Regions from separate parts of the Bacteroides sp. QWL-09 genome, predicted to be linked through region 1. Evidence: riboswitches for the same ligand, from Rfam matches in the RefSeq annotation. Region 1 holds a riboswitch; the other holds the start of a gene.
What was found. A riboswitch is a leader RNA that binds a small molecule or an ion and turns the genes downstream of it on or off. The one in region 1 is predicted to bind thiamine pyrophosphate.
Positions count from the first base shown of each region.

Region 2: linked by a shared signal. The riboswitch ahead of thiS (sulfur carrier protein ThiS) and the one ahead of AC4PG5_RS08975 (TonB-dependent receptor) in region 1 are both predicted to bind thiamine pyrophosphate.

Region 1 is NZ_CM178748.1:2,281,493-2,284,916, forward strand. It holds gene AC4PG5_RS08970 (mechanosensitive ion channel family protein) at 89-1,009, opposite strand; TPP riboswitch at 1,143-1,239, shown strand; gene AC4PG5_RS08975 (TonB-dependent receptor) at 1,238-3,424, shown strand, end outside.
Region 2 is NZ_CM178748.1:697,588-701,011, forward strand. It holds gene AC4PG5_RS02675 (DUF4999 domain-containing protein) at 1-131, shown strand, start outside; gene thiD (bifunctional hydroxymethylpyrimidine kinase/phosphomethylpyrimidine kinase) at 254-1,078, shown strand; gene catA (type A chloramphenicol O-acetyltransferase) at 1,169-1,834, shown strand; TPP riboswitch at 1,909-2,002, shown strand; gene thiS (sulfur carrier protein ThiS) at 2,062-2,259, shown strand; gene AC4PG5_RS02695 (thiamine phosphate synthase) at 2,265-2,888, shown strand; gene AC4PG5_RS02700 (thiazole synthase) at 3,029-3,424, shown strand, end outside.

The sequences.
Region 1 (3,424 bases):
AAGCGTGAGACTATTGTTCCAAGACAATAACCTCACGCTTTTATGTTATACAAATCCGTTTCGTTAGTAACCCGTATGAAGGCAACGATCAGTTACCTTTATGGATCGTCATTTGCGGGAATGGGAAGTTGATGCCTTGCTTATTGAAAGTCTCATAGATCTGTTTGTTGATCTCAAAATAAACACCCCAATAGTCTTCGGTCTTCACCCAAGCTCTAACCACCACATTTACACTGCTGGCATCTAAGGCATGAAGGGCGATGAAAGGTTCCGGATCGGTCAAAAATCGCTTGTCTTGATCGAGAATGGATTTAATCACGCGCTCTACTTTCTCATAGTCTTCACCGTAATCGACTCCGATGATCCATTCCACGCGTCTGTTCTGTTGGTGACTGTAGTTGGTGATCACGCTGCTACTCAATGATCCATTAGGGATATAGATGAGTTTGTTATCGGCTGTCGTCAGAATGGTATGAAAGATCTGAATTTCTTTTACGGTGCCCGATACGCCTTGGTTCTCAACCCAGTCGCCCACCTTAAACGGTTTGAACAACAAGATGATCAATCCTCCGGCAAAGTTCTGAAGGTTGCCCGACAAGGCCATACCAACAGCCAAACCGGCAGAGGCTAAAAGAGCGGCAAACGAGGTGGTATCGATACCGAGCTGACCGACAACCGCCACAATCAGAAGGACAGTAAGTAGGATGTTGACCAGACTTCTGACGAAGGTTTTAATGCTGACATCGACATTCCGCTTATCGAGCAGACGGCCAACTAACCGGTTGAGCATCGATACGGCAAAGCGTCCTACGATGAAGATCAGAGCGGCCGCAATGATCCGTCCTCCGGCGGCAATACCCCAGTTGATAAACTGATCGGTCAACTGTGATAACTTATCTATAGCATCGGGAGCGGCCACCTTACCTGTTAATAACTTATCGGCAATCGCTTCGGTTTTACCCAACACCTGGCCGGAAAATAAGAGTTCGACAAAATTTAAAAAAATCATAGTTCAATCGGTTTAAATGAATAAGCAAATATAAAAAGTTCTAATCTGTTAGAACAATTAATAGGTTCTTTTTTGTTTAGTAAGTGATTAGTTTTTTGTTTAATCACGGCGAATGTCATACATTTGCCACGAAAATCATTTGATGGGGTGCCTTAACATGACGGGCTGAGAACATACCCTTAAAATCTGAACCGGGTAATGCCGGCGTAGAGACTAAAATTAAGCCATATGAAAAAAAATTTAGTTCTTGTTGCAGCTCTGCTGACAGCAAACATGGTTGTCTGTGCACAAAACGTGAGCTCAGACAGTTTGAAAGTGATTCATCTTCAAGAGGTCGAGGTGGTCTCGACTCGTGCCACGGCTAAGACACCGGTGGCTTTTACCAATGTCAAAAAAGAACAAATCGGCAAACAGAATTTCGGACAGGACTTACCGTTCTTGCTGTCGCTCACTCCTTCGGTGATCACAACATCTGATGCCGGAGCCGGAGTCGGTTATACTAGTATCCGCGTGCGGGGTACTGATCCGTCACGCATCAATGTGACGACCAACGGCATTCCGATGAATGACGCTGAGAGTCACGCCATCTATTGGGTGAACACACCCGACTTTGCTTCGTCGCTCGAGGATTTACAGATCCAACGGGGAGCGGGAACATCGACCAATGGTTCGGGTGCCTTCGGAGGAAGTATCAATATGCGCACGCAGGGCATTCCGGCACGGGCATATTCGGAAGTATCGGGATCGTACGGATCGTTCAACACGCATAAGGAGACTGTGAAGGTCGGCACAGGATTGATCAATAAGTTTTGGGCGTTCGATGCGCGCTTGTCGAACATCGAGAGCGATGGTTACCGCGACCGGGCCTCATCGGACTTGAAGTCGTACTTCGTTCAGGGTGGCTTCTTCGGTGAGAAGGCAACGGTGAAGTTGATCACCTTTGGCGGTAAGGAGAAGACTTATCACGCTTGGGACGGGATCAGCAAGACCGATCTGAAGGAGAACCGAACCTATAACCCAAATGGGGTGATCAAAGAGGGTAAGAATAAGATTGGGTTCTACGATGATCAGCTCGACAATTACCGTCAGACGCACTATCAGTTACTCTTCAACTATCTCTTTTCGAAGGCTTGGTCGATGAATGCGGGAATTCACTACACGAATGGATTTGGATTCTACGAGGAGTATAAGAACGAACGGACATTGAAGGAATATGGCTTAAAGCCGTTCTACTTGCCGGGTAATGACACTCCGCAAGAAAAGACGAACTTGGTACGCCGCAAGAATGTGGGTAGCGACTTCTATGGTGGGGTGTTTGCGTTGAATTATAAGACCGAGCGTTGGGATGCTGCTTTCGGAGGAGCCCTCAACCGTTATACCAGCGATCATTATGGTCGGGTGATCTGGGTGAAGAACTATACGGAGATGTTAGATCCGAAGCACGAGTATTACCGCAATGAGGGAGAAAAGACCGATGGTAACCTTTACCTTAAAGCAAACTATGAGTTGACGAAGGGGTTGAATGCGTATGCCGATCTGCAATACCGACACATTCATTATACGATCGACGGACGAAATGATAATTGGGACTGGACGGCAACACCGGGACAGATGCAAAAGTTGGATATTCACCAGACATTCAACTTCTTCAATCCTAAAGCAGGATTGTTCTGGACCATTGATCCGCACCATAGTGTTTATGGTTCGTTTGCGGTGGCACAAAAGGAACCGACACGCAACAATTATACCGACGGACTTTTTACGAAATATCCGAAGTCGGAGAAGTTGTACGACTATGAGTTGGGTTATACCTTCCGCAGCTCGCGTTTCACTGCCGGCGTGAACGTCTATTATATGAATTATAAAGATCAGTTGGTGCTTAACGGAAAGTTGAACGATATCGGCGAACCCATGGCCGAGAATGTGGCGAAGAGCTACCGCAAGGGTATCGAGATGATGATGGGAGTTCAGCTGACGGACTGGTTACGTTGGGACGTGAATGCCACTTGGAGCGAAAACCGAATCAAAGATTATGTGGGGTACCTAAATGATTATGATGCCAACAAAGATGAAGATGCAGAACTGTGGTCGCAGACGGCAATCGACAAGGGGAATACAACCATTGCGTTCTCTCCGTCGTTCACCGGAAACAGCATCATGACGTTTAAACATCGGGGATTGGAAGCAACGTTCCAATCGCAGTATGTCGGCCGCCAATATCTCGACAACTTTGAGATGAAGGAGAGCTCGCTTGATGCTTATTTTGTGAATCACCTGAATATCGCTTATACGTTTAAGGCGCCTTACACGAAGGGCATCACTGCCGGAATCTCGATCTACAATCTGTTCAACGAGAAATACGAGACCAACGGATACTCACAGACGGGGGCTCTTTATACCAACGGGGACAAGAAC
Region 2 (3,424 bases), 1.6 Mb from region 1:
TCGAGACTTATGGCAGCATGCAAAACATCCGTTTCTTACAACCTGTTGAAACACGCTATTTGAAATATGATATGAATAGAATAAGTTCCAATACGGTAAGTGTTACAGAATTTAATGTATATGCCAAATAAGTAGGGTTTGGTTATTGTTCATTACTCTTTTCCGACAAGGAGAGAAACGGCGACGTTTTTCTCCTTGTTTTTTTATGTCAATGAAAAAACAGCTATCTTTGTTCGACTAATCGATGAGACTAATGAATAAAAAAACTTATTGCAAGGTGCTTACCATTGCCGGAAGTGATTCGGGTGGTGGGGCCGGTATTCAGGCTGATATTAAAACGATTGAGGCACATGGCTGTTTCGCGACCTCTGCCATTACGGCTATTACGGTGCAGAACACTCTGGGCGTACAAGCGGTTTATCCGGTAGACGCCGAAGTGGTTGTACAACAAGCGAAAGCCGTTCTTGAAGATATCGGAGCCGATGCTATAAAAATAGGGATGCTTTGTCATGCTGAGATTGTGAGACGGGTGTCTGAACTCTTGGCGACCTATTCGGTTCGGAATGTCGTTCTCGATACAGTGCTGGCTTCAACTTCAGGCCGCAAGATGCTCGATGATGAGGGCATTGATGTTTTAAGGGAGGTCTTGATTCCTTCTGTGAGAGTCATCACACCGAATCTTCCTGAAGCTGAAATTTTACTCGGTCAGTCTATTCCTAATGATGAGTTTAGGTCCAATGATCGGTCGCTTGGCGATTATGCAAAGCGTCTATCTTTCGGTCGTAAAGTCTCGGTGTATTTAAAGGGAGGACATCTGAAGGGTTCGAAGTTATGCGATTGGTTTTACAATGCAGAAACGGATGAACTGATTAAGATGGAAAGCGATCGCATCGATACGGTGAATACTCATGGGACCGGTTGCACCCTTTCATCGGCCTTGGCGGCCGGCTTGGCTCAGGGACGCTCGCTCAATGAGGCGGCCAATGATGCACATACGTATGTCCGTCAAGCCATTCAGAGCGGGGCTGACTTTTCTATTGGTGAGGGGCATGGTCCGCTGAATCATTTCTTTCGCTAGAGCAAAGTAATGAAAGAACAAATTAATGGAAGAATGAATGAAAAACTAATTTGAGTGAAGACTCTAAATACAACGCTAAATCAACTGAACATGGCTTTATTCCAACCGATTGATCTTGAGACGTGGAAACGTGCTCCATATTATCTCCATTTTTACGAGCAGACTCGATGCACTTATAGTCTGACCACGAACTTGAATATTACTGCTCTCTTGCAACATGCAAAGTTGAAGGGGGTAAAACTATATCCGATTTTGCTTTATGCACTAACTCAAGTCGTCAATCGGCATGAAGAGTTTCGGACGACAATTAATAAAGATGGGGTCTTAGGATTCTGGCAAGAATCAGTCCCGTCTTATACCATATTTCACCCTTCGGATGAAACGTTCTCTACCTTATGGACAGAGAGTAGAGGAGGGCTAGAGGAGTTTCTCGTTTCTTACGCCTCCGATATGGCGACTTATGGACATAACTCCGGGCTTTGTATAAAACCGGAAATGCCAGAGTCTATTTTTCATGTTTCCTCTTTACCTTGGACGACGTTTACTAGCTTTAATATTAATGTCTTTTCCGATGGCAGTTATCTATTGCCTATTTTTACTTGGGGAAAATATGTTGATAATCAGGGTGAATGCCTCATTCCACTTGCCGTTCAAGTCCATCATGCTGTGTGCGATGGTTTTCATGTTTCCCGGTTGATTTCCGAGTTGCAAGAGCAGTTAGATGGTCTTGCTCTTGAGATTTCATCATGGAAATGATCCCTAAGAATTATTAGGGTTAAAAAAAGTAAAATAAGGGCCTTACTGCTCATTTTTTTATTTACTTTGCGGTAGTAAAGACAAAGGGGTGCCCAAGCATGGGCTGAGATTATACCCTACGAACCTGATGCAGTTAGTACTGCCGAAGGGATTGTGTTTCTCCACATTTTTGCTCTTCATTATAGCACTTCTTTGGATTTACTTTCACCCTTAATACCTATATGGAAATGAAAGTAATGGTCAATAATCAAGAAGTCGAAACCTCTTATTCTGTCCTTCAAGAATTTATTCAAAGCCTCGATGTGTCAATCGATGGAATTGCAGTCGCTGTGAACAACCGCTTAGTTCAACGGGTCCATTGGGATACCTTTGTCCTTCAGGAAAACGATAATATCGTTATCATTAAAGCGGCTTGCGGAGGATAAAGAGGATGCTTAACTTACAATTTATTACACATCGCACCTCTCGCTTTTCAGAAATCGAAGGAGCGCGTTTAGCTCTGGAAGGTGGATGCCGATGGATTCAACTTCGTATGAAGGAGGCTTCTCCTGAAGAGATCGAACAAGCAGCCGAACAATTAAAACCGATTTGTCGCTCGTATGGCGCGACGTTTATCGTCGACGATCAGGTCGAGATCGCCCAACGTCTTCAGCTCGATGGGGTTCATCTGGGGCGGCACGATATGCCGGTCGACGAAGCGCGCCGGATGCTCGGTCCGTCCTTCATCATTGGTGGAACGGCCAATACGATGGATGATGTCCGTCGTTTGTATCACGCCGGAGTCGATTATTTAGGCGTAGGTCCTTTTCGTTATACCACTACCAAACAAAACTTAAGTCCGATTCTCGGTTTAGAGGGCTACGCTTCTATTCTTCAACAGATGAAAGCAGAAGGTATCGACTTGCCTTTAGTGGCCATCGGAGGCCTTACACAGGCTGATCTTCCGGATCTCTTGCGGGTAGGCATTACCGGCATTGCACTTTCCGGATCGATCTTGAATGCAGCCGATCCGAAGGTGGAAACGGAACGCTTCTTACAGAGCGGCTTACGCTAAAGGTTCAGACTTCCGAGAGATCAAGATCGATCGTCAATAGACGGTTTTAAGATCGATTGCAGAACTCAAGTTCTAAGATCGGTCATAGACATAAAAATATAATAACATAAAAACATAATGACATAATAACATTAATAGTTATGAAGAAATTAATGGTTGCAGGACGTGAGTTTACTTCGCGTCTCTTTTTAGGAACAGGAAAGTTCGATTCCAATAGTGTGATGGAACAATCCATTTTGGCTTCCGGTACGGAAATGGTAACGGTGGCGATGAAACGCATCGATTTGAAAGATGACAACGACGATATGTTAGGACACATCAAGCATCCTCATATTCAGCTTTTGCCGAATACCTCCGGGGTTAGAAATGCCGAAGAAGCCGTGTTTGCCGCACAAATGGCTCGCGAAGCGTTTGGTACCAATTGGTTGAAACTAGAGATTCATCCCGATCCTCGTTATCTGTTGCCCGATTCTGTCGAGACCTTAAAGGCTACCGAGCAGCTCGTTAAGTTAGGTTTTGTGGTATTGCCTTATTGT